2 regions of the Methylorubrum pseudosasae genome follow, and region 2 is predicted to be linked to the other one. Evidence: riboswitches for the same ligand, from Rfam matches in the RefSeq annotation. Region 2 holds a riboswitch; the other holds the start of a gene.
What was found. A riboswitch is a leader RNA that binds a small molecule or an ion and turns the genes downstream of it on or off. The one in region 2 is predicted to bind thiamine pyrophosphate.

Region 1 (7,300 bases), 4.2 Mb from region 2:
CGGGCCGCCCGGTGCTTCGAGCCGAGACGGGCCATGCCCTCGCCCCGCACCCGACACCGCCTGTTCCGCGCCGGCTTTCGGGCGATCACCGCCACGGGCGCCGACCGCTGGCTCGCCCCCGCTGCCCGCGGGCGCGGCGTGATCCTCACCTTCCACCATGTTCGCCCCGAGCCGGTGCCGGGTTTCGCCCCGAACGCCCTCTTGTCGATCACCCCCGCCTTCCTGGAGCGGACGCTGGCGCTGCTGGCCGCCCGCGGCTTCGACCTCATCAGCCTCGACCAAGTCCCCGAGCGGCTCGCGGCCCCGGAAAGCGGAAAACCCTTCGCGGTGCTGACCTTCGACGACGGCTACCGCGACAATGTCGAGCACGCCCGCCCCGTGCTGGCGCGGCACGGGGCGCCGTGGACGCTGTTCGTGACGAGCGACTTCGCCGAGGGGCGCGGGCGGCTGTGGTGGCTCGAACTGGAGCGGGCCGTGGCCCGGGTCGACGCGGTGCGGCTCGGCTCCGGCCTCGTCCTGCCGGCCCGCACGGATGCGGAGAAGACGGCCGCCTTCGAGACAGTCTATCGCACCCTGCGCGCCGGCCCGGAGCCGGTCCTGCTCGACGAGATTGCCCGGTTATGCCGCGAGGCCGGGTTCGAGCCGGGCGGGCTCGCCCGCGAGCTCTGCCTGAACTGGGGGGAGCTGCGCGATCTCGCCCGCGACCCGGCCGTCTGCATCGGCGCGCACACGCTCTCGCACCCGATGCTCGCCAAGCACGACGCCGCCTTCGCGGAGCGGGAAATGGCCGAGAGCCGCGCGCGGATCGAGGCGGAACTGGGCCGCCCCGTGCGCCACCTGTCCTATCCCGTCGGCGATCCGACTTCCGCCGGGACGCGGGAATTCGACATCGCAAAAAGACTCGGCTTTGCCACCGCGGTGACGACCCGGCCGGGCCATCTGTTCGCGGGGCATGCAGACCATGGCCACGCCCTGCCGCGGGTCTCGGTGAACGGGCTGCACCAGAGCGACGCGGCGCTGGCCAGTCTTCTCTCCGGCGTGCCGTTCCTGGCCTGGAACCGCGGGCAGCGGCTCAACGTGGCGTGAGCGGAGGCCGCCTCAGCGGCGCCGACGGCGCGAGCGCGACGAGCCGCCCTCCGACTCCCCTGCGCCGGCATCGGCGCTGCCGACATCGAAGCTGGCGCTGGCCCGGCCGCGGCGGCCGGAGCGCCGCCCCCGGCGCCGTGCCGGCTCGATATCGGGCTCCTCGATCGAGGGGATGCCGGGGATCGTCGCGGTCGAGGCGACCGAGGAGGTGCTGGAGGCGTCGTTTCCGCTGACATAGCCGCCGCTCGCGACGTTCCGGGCGGGCGGGCCGAACATGGCGAGGCACTGGTTGTAGGCGAGGTCGTTCTTCAGCCGCTCGCATTCCGCCATCGAGCGCGGCGTGCCCTGCGCGGCCGCGGTTTCGGCGGCCATCGGCACGGCGAGCATCAGCGAGGCGGCGAGGAGGTGCGGACGGAACGAAAGCGCGGGACGGCGCGAGGAGGGGCGCATGGGCGACGGGCGACCTTCGGAGACGAACCTTGAGCGTAGGACGTCCCGCCTTCTCGCCAGGGAGTGCGGCGAAAAAAGGGGCCGCTGGCGTTCAACCGTGTCCGAAAGCCGGCGGCCACCGTTCGGAACGATGCGCTAATTGTCCGGCCGGTCCATCCAGCGGATCAGCGGCATCAGCGGGAAGATCCAGGCGATGCCGAGGATCGAATAGATCACCGTCTGCACCGCCGGATGGGTTTCCGAGATGCGGCTGTCGGCAAGCGCCATGGCAAGCGGCGCGTAGACGATCACGAAGGCCAGGATACCGAAGGTTCCGAGCAGGGTGCGCGTGCGGCGGCGCATGGGCCTGGATCTCTCGCGTTCGTGGGTGAGCGCCCGGCGGACGCCGGAACGGGTCGTACCGGTCCTGCTCGCGCCCTGCAACGCGGCAACCCTGCGTCATGGGGCAATTGCGCGAAGCCGCGGATTGCGGCTTCGCGACGCGAAGAGCGTCGCGCGGAGCGGGCCTTGGCTCAGCCAAGGCGTCGAGCGGAGCGAAAGCCCAAGGGGCCGAGGCGTTCCGCGGAGGCCGGCATGAAGAAGGGGGATCGCCTCGTGCGATTCCCCTGCCTGCGCCATAGGCCGCGTTGCGCGCAGGGTCCCGCTTCCCGTAAGCCACCCCGAACATTCCCGGCTGCCGGACCTGACGCGCGAGACCATGAGACTGTCGACCCATCCGACCCTCGACCGCTTCGACGCCGTCCCGGCGGCCTCCTACCGCCCCGGGCACGGCGCGGTGCGCGCGTGGCTCTATCTGCTCGCCGTGCTCGTCGTGGCGATGGTCGCTGTCGGCGGCGCGACGCGGCTCACCGGCTCCGGCCTCTCGATCACCGAGTGGCGGCCCGTGACCGGCGTGGTCCCGCCGCTCGACGCCGCCGACTGGGCGGTGGAGTTCGAGAAGTACCGCGACACGCCGCAGTACCGTATCCTCAACCAGGGCATCGGGCTCGACGGCTTCAAGACGCTCTACTGGTGGGAATGGGGGCATCGCCTGCTCGGGCGGATCGTCGGCCTCGTGTTCTTCCTGCCGTTTGCGTGGTTCTGGGCCCGCGGCATGCTCGGGCGCCGTCTCCTCACCGGCCTCCTCGGCCTCGGCCTGCTCGGCGGGCTTCAGGGCGCGATCGGCTGGATCATGGTGGCCTCGGGCCTCCAGCCCGGCATGACGGCGGTGGCGCCGCTCAAGCTCGCCCTCCACCTCACCACCGCGAGCCTGATCCTCGCCGGCCTCGTCTGGCTCGCCGCCGGCACCCGCCCTCGGGCGCTCGCTCCGGCGCCCGAACCGGTACGGGTCGTCGCCTGCCTGTTGCCGGCCCTGGTGCTGGTTCAGATCTGGCTCGGCGGGCTCGTGGCCGGTTCGAAGGCGGGCCTCCTCTACAACACCTGGCCGGACATGGATGGCGTTCTCGTGCCGCCGGCCCGGGTACTGTTCGACAAGGTGCCCTTCATCGAGAACTTTATCGACAACCTCGCCTTGGTGCAGTTCAACCACCGCCTCTTCGCCTATCTCGTCGTGGTGGTGGCCATCGCCCACGCGATCCAGGCCGCCCGGACGGCGTCCGGCAGCGCCGCGGCGGGCCGGGCGATGGGCGTGGCGGCGCTGGCAACGGCACAGATGGGTCTCGGCATCGCGACCCTCCTGCTGCATGTGCCGCTCTGGGCCGGGCTCGCGCATCAGGTCTTCGCCATGGCGGTGCTGATCATGGCGACCGTCCATGCTCGTCTCGCCCGCGGTGTGCCCGCCGCCGCCGCACCCACGGGGGCGGAGGTGCCGATCGGGCTGGAGGCGCTCGCCGGCCGCGGCGCCTGAGCCGGCTCTGCGCCCGTCGGCCGGTTTGGCGCGAAACCTGCCTCGCGGCCGAGGCAGGTTCATGAAACCGTCGCGATGGGCTTCGATGCTCGGGGGGAAGGCTCAAGGGAACCTTGGCCGACTGCGCCGCAGCATAGAAATCGGCTTACCCCGAGGCGCAAAAGGTGGGTTCCAGTCGTCGCCGCAACAATTTCGGTGGAAGACCGTGCCCTCGGTAGTCCGGCGATGGAACGACTCGGCGCTCTATAGAATTAAATACCTCGCCAACACAGGAGCAGAGGATGTTTCTGGCCGAGGACGGACGCCCGCTTGCGCTGACATGGAACTACACGCCCAGTGAATTGCGGGCGGACGGTGTAGTCCATATCGCAGGCATCGCCCTCGGGTTTCTCGGCGCGATCTGCTTGGTCGTGACGGCGGCCCTCAACCATCTCGGGTGGATCGAACGGGCCTCTCTGCTGGTCTACGCCACCGCGTTGCTGGCGATGCTCGGCGCATCCGCTGCCTACAACATGTGGCCGGTGAGCCCGCGCAAGTGGATCCTGCGCCGTTTCGACCATGCCTTCATCTATCTGATGATCGCCGGCACCTACACGCCGGTCGTGGCGCTGGTCGGCTCCGGCCCCGTCGCCTGGACGCTGCTCGCCCTGATCTGGACGGTCGCGCTCACCGGCATCGCCATCAAGATCCTGATGCCCGGCCGCTGGGACCGTGTCTCGATCGTGCTCTACCTGATGCTCGGTTGGAGCGGCGTCCTCGCCTACGAGTCGGTGATTTCGGGGCTCACCCCGTCCGCCCTGTGGCTCCTCGCCATCGGCGGCCTGCTCTACTCGGGCGGCGTGGTCTTCCACGTCTGGCGCAGCCTGCCGTTCCAGAACGCGATCTGGCACGCCTTCGTGCTAGCCGCGACCGCCTGCCATTACGGGACGATCATGGCGAGCGTGCTGCACGTCGGGGCGTGAGCGTTCTCGCCTGTCCCATCATCGGGCCGCGAAGCCGCCGACACGCGCCAGGACGATGCCGCGCGTGATCCGGGAATAGAAAAACGTGGGAGACCGGGCCGGACGCCGGAGGCGCCTGATCCTCAGGCCGGCTCGGAGATGCTGCTGCCCTCGCCCAGGGTGTCGGAGGCGCGCTCAACGGCGCTGATCGCATCGAGCAGGTGCTGCACGCTGCGCTCCACCTCGATCCGCGGCCGGTCCATGACGGCGGCCCGCGCCACCAGCCCCTCGAGCTGATCGAGCACGTCCAGGAGGTCGCCCGCAACAGCCGCCACGTCGCAGCCGGCGCGGGCCGGCGTGGCGGGGGCAGGGGGGCGGCGGAAAGGGATGACCGTGCTCATCGCCATCGTGTGTCGCGAAAAGGCGGGCGCATGGCCACCCGCCGACCGGGCGTCATCCACACCCAAGCCGCAGTGCGGGGTCGCCAAAGGGGGCTTCCTGGCTCAATTGGTGAGTTTTTCGTCGAAACCGTGTCTCGAATCCCCGGCAAACGGTCAAGCTTTTCCGCCGTGACAGCGGGCGTCTTCCGAAACGGAAAAATCTTTCCTCCGAATCGACCCGTTCCGGCGATGGATTGACAAGGATCGCGTCGAAGCAGAGGTTGGAATCGTTCCGAGGGGGGCCCCGTATGGGGCTGAGAGTGGGCATGCGCCCTGACCCTTGAACCTGATCCGGCTCGTACCGGCGGAGGGACGGGAACCAGTGGCCGCTGCTCACAGGCAGCATCGGTCAGCCGCACCATCGTCGGGACCACGGGTCGCCTCCCCTTTCAGGAGCGACAGCGATGAACGCACCCGTCCGTCCCAAAGATCTTCCCAACAGCAATCCCGCCAGCGTGACCACCGGCCCCGTGCAGGGCTCGCGCAAGGTCTATGCGGAGGCGCCCGGCCGCCCCGACATCCGCGTGCCCTACCGGGAGATCGCCCTCTCCGACCCGAAGGAGGAGCCGGTGCGGGTCTACGACCCGTCGGGCCCCTACACCGAGACCGATGCGGCCATCGACCTCGAGAAGGGTCTGGCCCCGGTCCGCGAGCCGTGGATCGTCGGGCGCGGCTACGCCGCCGTGAAGCCGCGCGAGGTGAAGCCGGAGGACAACGGCTTCGCGGCTGCCGACAAGCTCGTGGCGCCGTGCCCGGCCGAGCGGACGATCCGCCGGGCGGAGCCGGGGCAGCTGGTGACGCAGTACGAGTTCGCCCGCGCCGGGATCATCACCGAAGAGATGATCTACGTGGCGCATCGCGAGAACGCCTGTCGCGCGCAGATGCTGGAGCGGGCGGAAGCCGCGCTCGCCGACGGCGACAGCTTCGGCGCGGCGGTGCCGCCCTTCATCACGCCCGAATTCGTCCGCGATGAGGTGGCCCGCGGCCGCGCGATCATCCCGGCCAACATCAACCACCTCGAACTCGAGCCGATGGCGATCGGCCGCAATTTTTTGGTGAAAATCAACGCCAATATCGGCAACTCGGCGGTGACGTCTTCCGCAGCTGAGGAAGTCGAAAAACTGGTCTGGTCGATCCGCTGGGGCGCGGACACGGTCATGGACCTCTCGACGGGCCGCAACATCCACAACATCCGCTCGTGGATCGTGCGCAACTCGCCCGTCCCGATCGGCACCGTGCCGATCTATCAAGCGCTGGAAAAGGTCGGGGGCGACCCGCTGAAGCTCGATTGGGAGGTGTTCAAGGACACGCTCATCGAGCAGGCCGAGCAGGGCATCGACTACTTCACGATCCATGCCGGCGTGCGGCTGGCCCATGTGCCGCTGACCGCGAGGCGCACCACCGGCATCGTGTCGCGCGGCGGCTCGATCATGGCGCGCTGGTGCCTCGCCGGTCACCGCGAATCGTTCCTCTACGAGCGGTTCGACGAGATCTGCGACATCATGCGGGCCTACGACGTCTCGTTCTCGCTCGGCGACGGCCTGCGCCCCGGCTCGATCGCGGATGCCAACGACGCGGCTCAGTTCGCCGAACTGGAGACCCTGGGCGAACTCACCAAGATCGCCTGGGACAAGGGATGCCAGACCATGATCGAGGGCCCCGGCCACGTGCCGATGCACAAGATCAAGGTCAACATGGAGAAGCAGCTGCGGGAATGCGGCGAGGCGCCGTTCTACACCCTCGGCCCGCTGACCACCGACATCGCGCCGGGCTACGACCACATCACCTCGGGCATCGGCGCCGCGATGATCGGCTGGTTCGGCACGGCGATGCTCTGCTACGTCACGCCGAAGGAGCATCTCGGCCTGCCGAACCGCGACGACGTGAAGACCGGCGTCATCACCTACAAGATCGCCGCGCACGCCGCCGACCTCGCCAAGGGCCACCCCGCAGCGCAGCTCCGCGACGACGCACTCAGCCGCGCCCGGTTCGACTTCCGCTGGGAGGATCAGTTCAACCTCTCGCTGGATCCCGACACGGCGCGCGCCTACCACGACGAGACCCTGCCGAAGGACGCGCACAAGGTCGCCCATTTCTGCTCGATGTGCGGCCCGAAATTCTGCTCGATGAAGATCACGCAGGATCTGCGCGCCGACGTGCTCGCCATGGAAGAGGCCGGCATCGTCATCGGCCAAGCCCAGCCGATGAGCGACGCCGAGCGCCAAGCCGGCATGGCGGCCAAGTCGCAGGAGTTCCTGGAAGAGGGCGGCAAGCTCTACGTCGACGCGGCGGAGTAAGCCGCGCGTGAAATGCGGGATGGCCGTCCGGCGGGCGGCCATCCTCGCAGAACCGATCGGGTGACGCGAATTCGCGAAAACTCTTCAGGGTATCTTTACGGATCAGTGAGGCTGGCGGCCGTTCCCGGGGGACAACCGGCGGGCCTTAAGACTCCAGTAGCGACGCGCGCAATCTCCTGAGGTCCGGCCTCGCGCCGAAACCGAAGGAATGCAGCCATGGACCCGATCAGGGCCGCGGCC
Region 2 (7,300 bases):
GTTACGCGGCGGCCTTGCGCAGCAGGCCGATCAGCTCACGGTGCAGCACCTCATTACCGCAGGCCACGGAGCGGGCCGCGAGCGGCTCGGCGCCGCCATCTGCGCTGGACACGAAGCCGCCAGCCTCGCGCACGAGAATGATGCCGGCCGCGATGTCCCAGGTCTGGAGGTCGCGCTCCCAGTACAAGTCGGTCCGGCCGCAGGCGACGTAGGCGAGGTCGAGCGCCGCCGAGCCGAGGCGGCGGGTGCCGCCGGAGACCGCCATCACTGCAGCGACCTCCTTGAGCAGCCGGCCATGGCTGCCGCGGCCGAGATAGGGCGTGCCGTAGGCGACCAGCGCGTCGGCGAAATCCTGTCGGCCGGAGACGCGCAGGCGGCGGTTGTTGAGGAAGGCGCCCTTGCCGCGCTCGGCGATGAACAGCTCGTCCTTGGCCGGATCGTAGATGACGCCGGCGACGATCTGGCCGTCGCGCTCGAGCCCGACCGAGATCGCGAAATGCGGGATGCCGTGCAGGAAGTTCGTCGTCCCGTCGAGGGGATCGACGTGCCAGGTGTGGCTCCGGTCGGTGCCCTCGATGGTCCCGCTCTCCTCCATGATGAGGCCGTAGCCGGGCCGCGCCTTCATCAGCGCGTCGCGCAGGACCTCCTCCGCCTTCCGGTCGGCGGCCGAGACGAAGTTGCCGGGGCCCTTGCGGGACACCTGGAGGTTCTCGATCTCGCCGAAGTCGCGCTTGAGACCACGGGCGGCCTTGCGCACGGCATCGACCATGACGGTCATGAGGGGAGAGTTGATCATGCGGTTCGGCTCGCAGCCCTGGCCGGGCGCCTTCGTTGGAAAACAAATCTGTCAGGGCTTCTATACGCCTTACGCCGCAGCGCCAGGGGTGATCGGCGCAGGGGCGATATCCGGCAGAGTCCAGCGCTGGACCCAGAGGGGCAGGCAGAGAGCGTGAAACCGTCGCGCAGAGTTGGCGGCCGCGCCTTCCAGATTCCCGTTGGTGGTCGAGGGCCGGATCATCGGCGTCATCGGCTACTCCGGCGATCCAGACACAGCCGTCTGCCAAGCGGGCATCGGTGCCCTTAAGTGAGCGCTGCGACGAACCGGGCGGTGGCGTCGCGCGGATCGGACCCGCGCATCACACCGCCCATCACGGCGACACCCGCCGCCCCAGCCTCGCGGCAGGCGCGGGCGTTGCCCCCGTCGATCCCGCCGAGCGCGAAGACCGGAACGCCGTGGGCTGCTGCGGCGCGCAAGGCGGCGAGACCGAGGACGGGACCGTAGCCGGGCTTGCTCGCGGTCGGGAAGATCGGGCTGAGGGTGGCGTAATCGGCGCCGGCCGCCGCGGCCGCCGCGACCTCGGCAACGGAATGAGCGGAGAATCCGATCAGCGCCGCGGCGCCGAGCGCCGTCCGCGCCGCGCGGATGCCGTCGATCCCGGCAGAGCCCGGAAGGTGCACGCCCTGCGCCCCGGTTTCGGCCGCAAGATCCGCGTCGCCGCCGACGACGAGCCGTCCGCCGACCGGCTGCAGGAGGGCGATCAGGTCGCGGACCAAATCACGTCGCGCGTCGCGGTCGAGATCGCGGTCGCGCAGCCAGACGAAGCGCGCGCCGCCCGCCACCGCCGCGCCGACGGTCTCAGTCAGCGGCCGCGCCGCCCCGTGGCGGTCGGTGACGATGAGGAGCGGCGGCAGCGTCACCCGCCCTCACGAACCGACGAGGCCGAGTTGCGGGCTCGACGGCTCGGCCCGGCCGCGGCGCGGGATGCGCCCGGCCAGATGGGCGAGCCGGCCCGCCTCGACGGCGTGGCGCATGGCGCCGGCCATCCGCACCGGGTCGTCGGCTTTCGCCACGGCGGTGTTGACGAGGCAGGCCGCGGCGCCCAGCTCCATCGCGATCACCGCGTCCGAGGCGGTGCCGATACCGGCATCGACGATCACCGGCACCTTAGCCCGGCGGCAGATCAGCTCGATATTGGCCGGATTGGCGATGCCCATGCCGGAGCCGATCAGCGAGCCCATCGGCATCACCGCGGCGCAGCCGAGATCGGCCAGCCGCTCGCAGATCACGGGGTCGTCGTTGCAGTAGGGCAGCACCGTGAAGCCGTCATCGACGAGGTGGCGGCAGGCTTCGAGCAACTCGGTGACATCGGGATAGAGCGTCTCGCGGTCGCCGATCACCTCGACCTTGATCCAGGACGTCCCGAGCGCCTCGCGGGCGAGTTCGGCGGTCATGATCGCGTCGCGGGCCGTTTCACAGCCGGCGGTGTTGGGCAGGAAGCGGGCGCCCTTGAGCTTCTGGAAGGTGTCCGAGCCGTGCCCCTGGAGCGAGACCCGGCGGATCGAGGCGGTGACGACCTCCGCGCCCGAGGCGCGCACCGATTGCGCCATGATCTCCTGGCTCGGATAGCCCGCCGTGCCGATGAACAGCCGCGAGGCGAGCCGGATGCCGGCGATCTCCAGCGCGTCGTCTCCAGGGGCGTCCCCGGCGGCGTTGGCCTGGGCGAGGGTGGTGTCGTGATGGTTCATGGTCAGCCTCCCTGCATGGCGCGGACGATCTCGATGCGGTCGCCCTCGTTGAGTGACGTTTCGGCCCAGGCGCTTTTGCGCACGACGCGGCCGTTGACGGCGATGGCGATGCCCTGGGCACTCTCGATGCCCCGCTCCTCGGCCTCCGTCGCGAACAGGGCGGCGAGGTCGGTCGCCTCGCGCTCGCAGGTCTCTCCGTTGACGGTCAGCCTCATGCCACGGCCCTCCCCCCGGTTTGATGCGATGACGAGAAGCGCGCCCGTCCGAAGCCGCAGGCGAAGTCCGGCAGCGCGCCCTCGGTGAGGAGCGTCGCCACGGCGTCTGCGGTCGCGGGGGCGAGCAGGTAGCCGTTGCGGTGATGGCCGGTGGCGAGGACGAGGCCCGGTGCGGCCTCCTCGATGATCGGTGCGTCGTCGTCCGAGGTCGGGCGGAAGCCGCTCCAGACCGCGTCGATCTCCATTTCTTCGATACCGGGCAGAACCCGCCGCGCGCCCTCCAGCAAGGCGAACATGCCGCCCGCGGTGACACCGCTGGTGAAGCCGCAATCCTCCACCGTGGCGCCGACGATGAGGTGCCCGTCGCCCTTCGGCGCCATATGCACCGCGTCGGTCCAGACCATGCGGGAGAGGGTGCCGGTGCGCTTGGTCGTGCGCAGGGCTAGCGACTGTCCCTTCAGCGGCCGGACCGGCACGGACAAGTCGGGCACGTCCAAGTCGCTGGGAAGCAGGCTCGCATCGCCGCTCCAGGCGCCGGCGGCCAGGATCACCGTGTCGGCGGCGAGCGTGCGGCCAGCGGCGTGCAGGCCGGTGACGCGCCCGCCCCGGCGCTCCAGCCCCTCGACCGCGACGCCCTCGCTGATGACGACGCCAGCCGCCTCGCAGGCGCGCAGCAGCGCTTCCATCACGAGCCGCGGATCGACCTGGGCGTCGAGGGGGCAGAGGATGCCGGCGGTGACGTTGGGGCGCAGCAGCGGCTCACGCGCGCGCACCTCCGGGCCGGACAGCCATTCGGCGGCGACGCCCGAGCGGCGCTGCAGGTCGTGGCGGAAGCGCAGGCGCTCCACCTCGTCGCGGCCGATGGCGATCACGAGGGTGCCGTCGGTGCGGTAATCGATCTCGCGGCCCGAGGCGGCCTGGAGCGCGTCGCGAAAAGCCGGCCAGCGGCGCAGGGATTCGAGCGCCAGCGGCAACAGCAGATCGGAGCCCGGCTCGTGCTCGGCGGCCGGCGCCAGCATGCCGGTCGCGGCGAGGCTCGCACCGCTTCCGACGCTCCCGCGCTCCACCACGGCCACCGAGCGGCCGGCCTGCGCCAGCCGCCACGCGATCGACAGGCCGATCAGCCCCGCGCCGACCACGGCGACGTCGGCACGCTGCGGCAACTCCGCCGCGCGCGGCCGTATCGCGAGGCTGCGGCGCTGGCCGATCGGGGAGGTCAGCAGGTCTGACATCGAAAAACGTGCCTTCCACGGGTCTGCCCGCAGGAACTGGCACCATGTGCTTCGATAGAAGCGGGTCCGCTCGAACGAGCGCCCCATCAGGTCCAATCCCTACGCCGGTATGAGCCGGATCAGGTTCGAAGGATTTCCGCGCTGCCAGCGACGGCGATAGCGGTTTCTCAGCCCCTTGTCGGGGATCTCCCTGGAACAGATCGGATGTGGGCCCCGGCCGGCGCGCGGTCAATCCCTCCCGGAGCCGGGAAGCAGGCAAATCCGTCTACGCTGTAAACCGGATGGCGGAGTCGCCCGAACGCAGGGGCCGCGTTCGCGGACGATTCATTCCGCTGCGGCGGCCTCCGCGGCCCGCCTCCGGCCCGGGCGGTACACCGCCATCGGCTCGTCGAACCCGTCGAGGACATGGCTTCCCAGCGGATCGGGGTCACCCCACAGGAAGTCCACGAACGGCTTCGACATCAGGAGCGGCTCCTGAAGCGTGCGGTTGAGCCGCGCCAGCCGGCTCGCGAGGTTCACGTCGCGGCCGATCACGGTGAAGTCGAGCCGGGTGCCGGAGCCGACATTGCCGTAGGCCGCCTCCCCGTGATGCAGGGCGATGCCGGCATCGACCACCCGCTCGCCCTGGCCGAAGCGCCCGACCGCGTTCGCCTCGGCCAGGGCCGCCAACGCCGCCTCCGCCGCCGTGAGCGCACTCTTGGCCGCGCCGCCGAGATCGTCGCCCGACTCGCGGAAGATCGCGAGAAGCCCGTCGCCGAGATATTTCAGCACCTCGCCGCCCTCCCGCTCGATCGGCGGCACGAGGCAGTCGAAGAACGCGTTCAGGAGATCGACCGCGCCCTCCGGCGTCCGGTTGGCGGACAGGCGCGTGTAGTCGCGCATATCCGCGAACAGGATCGCCGAGCGGATGCGACGCACCTGCCCGCGCCGGATGTCGCCCGAAAGGATCGCGCGATGCGGCTCGTCGCCGACATAGATGCGTAGCACCGTATCGAGCTGCTTGTTGAGGATGCGCATCTCCATCACCGCGGCGAGCGCGGGCATGACGAAGCGCAGGATCGCGATGTCCTCATCGCGAAAACCGTCTTTCGCGCGGGTGGCGAAGGTGATGCCGTTCTTGTTGCCGTTGGTGAAGATCAGGGGCGCGACGAGGTAGTGCGTGTAGCCGTCGGCCTTCAGCTCGGGGATGATCGCGTAGGCATCCTCGGCGGTCTCCGCGAGGTCGAGGCTCAGCCACTCGCCGGTTTCGTGCACGGTGGAGAACGGGCTCACCTGATAGGCCTTCGCGGAAACCTCGCCGTGAGGGAACAGGCGCACCGTCGAGCCGGCGCCGCGGGTCCAGACCCGGCCGACGCCCGAATACTCGGAATGAAGCGTGTCGATGGCCGTGGAGGCCCGGTCGATCGGAACGCCGATCGCGTTGAGGCGCTCGGCGAGCCCCGCGAGCAGGTCGTCGGCCCTGGGCAACCGGGCGCCTTCCCCGAGCAGCCAGTCGCGGATGCCAACGCAGCGTTGCAGAGCCCCGAACGGGACGTCCTCGGCTTCCGATCCGTCGGCGAGCGCCGTCGGTGTTGGTTTCGGGGCGTCGGCGTCGCGCATCGCTGGAAGGTGGGTTCTCGGGTGCTCAAAGCAAGGCTTCGCGCGGGACACGGCCGGCGCTTTGAGCCCATGGTGGACGACGAACGCCCGGCACGCTCCGGCTTTAACGAACGAGCTTGGCCGCATCGTGACGCGGGATTCCGGGCATGGCGGCCAGCATGGCCGCAATTGGGACGCTGGATCAAGCGATCGAAGCAAGCCGGCAATGCGAAGCGCACGCCCCTGCGCTAAGGCGGAAGCGTGGCAGGAGGACGCCTGCCGGACCCGCCGATCGATCGGCGCCAGGACCACCCGACATGTTGAGAACCGCTTTCAGCCTCACCCTCCTGGCCACCGCGGCGCTTGCACCGAACCTCGCCCTGGCTCAGGGCAAGCAGGATTTCACGCTCGTCAACCGCACCGGCTACCAGATCGACGAGGTCTATGTCGGGCCCGTTAACCAGTCGCACTGGGGCCAGGACGTGATGGGCAAGGACGCGATCGCCAACGGCGACACGGCCGACATCACGTTCAACGGCGGCTCGAACGCCTGCAAGTGGGACATTAAAGTCGTCTACAACGACGGCGACGAGTCCGAGTTTCGCGGTGTGAACCTGTGCAATGTCAGCAAGGTGACTTTGTTCTGGAACCGCAACGCCGGCGAGACGCGCTTCGTCGTCGAGTAGGCCCGACCCGAGGGGCCTTGCAGAGTGACAACGGCCGGAGAACACGTCCGTGGAGCCGTCTCCGACCCGTTTGCATCAGGTCGGCGTCTCTCGGACTTCGTTTCAACGCGCTTTCTCGCGCCGAACCGCTAACCACTTCGTCGGAAAGCGCTCTGGCTCCCAATCGATGGATGCCTCTCAACAGATCGCGAGCGTGGTCTTTTCTGCATAATATCGCGCTTGCGATTGTTTGAAGCGGTACCGATAACAGCTGGGGCTCACGCTTTCAGAGTCTTACGCGCTCCCTGGCCCGTGTCGAACCAATTCCTTCACCTTCACATCCGAGGCGGACGGCTTCGAGGGGTACCATGCGCTCTACTCGGTCGGGACCGACGTCGCGGCGACCGATGGGCCGTTCCGTGCTCGCGTAGAGGCGCATCGGTTCGGCCCGATCAACGTCTTCGAGCGGACTTTGAGCGGCGTCCGGCATTGGCGTGACGGGGCCCGCGTGCGCCGCGACGACTTCGATCACTTCGTGATCCAGTACCTGCGCAGCGGCACCTATTACGGCGGCTCCATCGACGCGGAACGCCGCCTCGCACCCGGCGACGTCATCCTGTTCGACATGAGCCGCCCGCAGCGCTCGCGGATCGAGACGGCATCGACCGTCACCGTGAGCCTGAGCCGGAAACTGGTCGAGGCGGCGGCGCCCGAGGCGAGCCGCTATCACGGGCACATCTTGCCGGAGGCGGTGTCGGGCCTGCTCGGCGACCTGATGGGATCTCTCGCGCGGCGGGCCGCCGCCACCGAGCCGAGCACGGCGGAGAGCACCGCCCGTGCGCTGACCGAGTTGTTGGCCAGCGCGCTCGGACAGGTCAGGCCCGACGACGAGGCTTCGAGCGCCCTCATCGCCGATCTGCGGCGGCGGCGCGCGGAGGCGTTCATCGAAGCGCGGCTGAACGACCCCTCACTCGACGTGTCGATGGTGGCAAGGGGGGCGGGGTTGTCGCGCAGCGCGCTCTATCGCCTGTTCGAGCCGACGGGCGGCGTCGCCTACCACATCCTGACCCGTCGCCTCGAACGA

Region 1: linked by a shared signal. The riboswitch ahead of thiC (phosphomethylpyrimidine synthase ThiC) and the one ahead of thiO (glycine oxidase ThiO) in region 2 are both predicted to bind thiamine pyrophosphate.

What each region holds. Positions count from the first base shown of each region.
Region 1 is NZ_JAQGDU010000002.1:5,090,938-5,098,237, reverse strand. Features, by position in the region: gene M2437_RS25015 (polysaccharide deacetylase family protein) at 34-1,086, shown strand; gene M2437_RS25010 (hypothetical protein) at 1,099-1,536, opposite strand; gene M2437_RS25005 (DUF2842 domain-containing protein) at 1,672-1,878, opposite strand; gene M2437_RS25000 (COX15/CtaA family protein) at 2,234-3,382, shown strand; gene trhA (PAQR family membrane homeostasis protein TrhA) at 3,664-4,344, shown strand; gene M2437_RS24990 (hypothetical protein) at 4,467-4,730, opposite strand; TPP riboswitch at 4,989-5,093, shown strand; gene thiC (phosphomethylpyrimidine synthase ThiC) at 5,168-7,060, shown strand; gene M2437_RS24980 (flagellar protein FlaG) at 7,277-7,300, shown strand, end outside.
Region 2 is NZ_JAQGDU010000002.1:938,742-946,041, reverse strand. Features, by position in the region: gene M2437_RS05295 (inositol monophosphatase family protein) at 2-796, opposite strand; gene M2437_RS05290 (thiamine phosphate synthase) at 1,081-1,698, opposite strand; gene M2437_RS05285 (thiazole synthase) at 1,705-2,526, opposite strand; gene thiS (sulfur carrier protein ThiS) at 2,529-2,741, opposite strand; gene thiO (glycine oxidase ThiO) at 2,738-3,973, opposite strand; TPP riboswitch at 4,052-4,174, opposite strand; gene M2437_RS05270 (adenylate/guanylate cyclase domain-containing protein) at 4,298-5,572, opposite strand; gene M2437_RS05265 (hypothetical protein) at 5,869-6,237, shown strand; gene M2437_RS05260 (helix-turn-helix domain-containing protein) at 6,725-7,300, shown strand, end outside.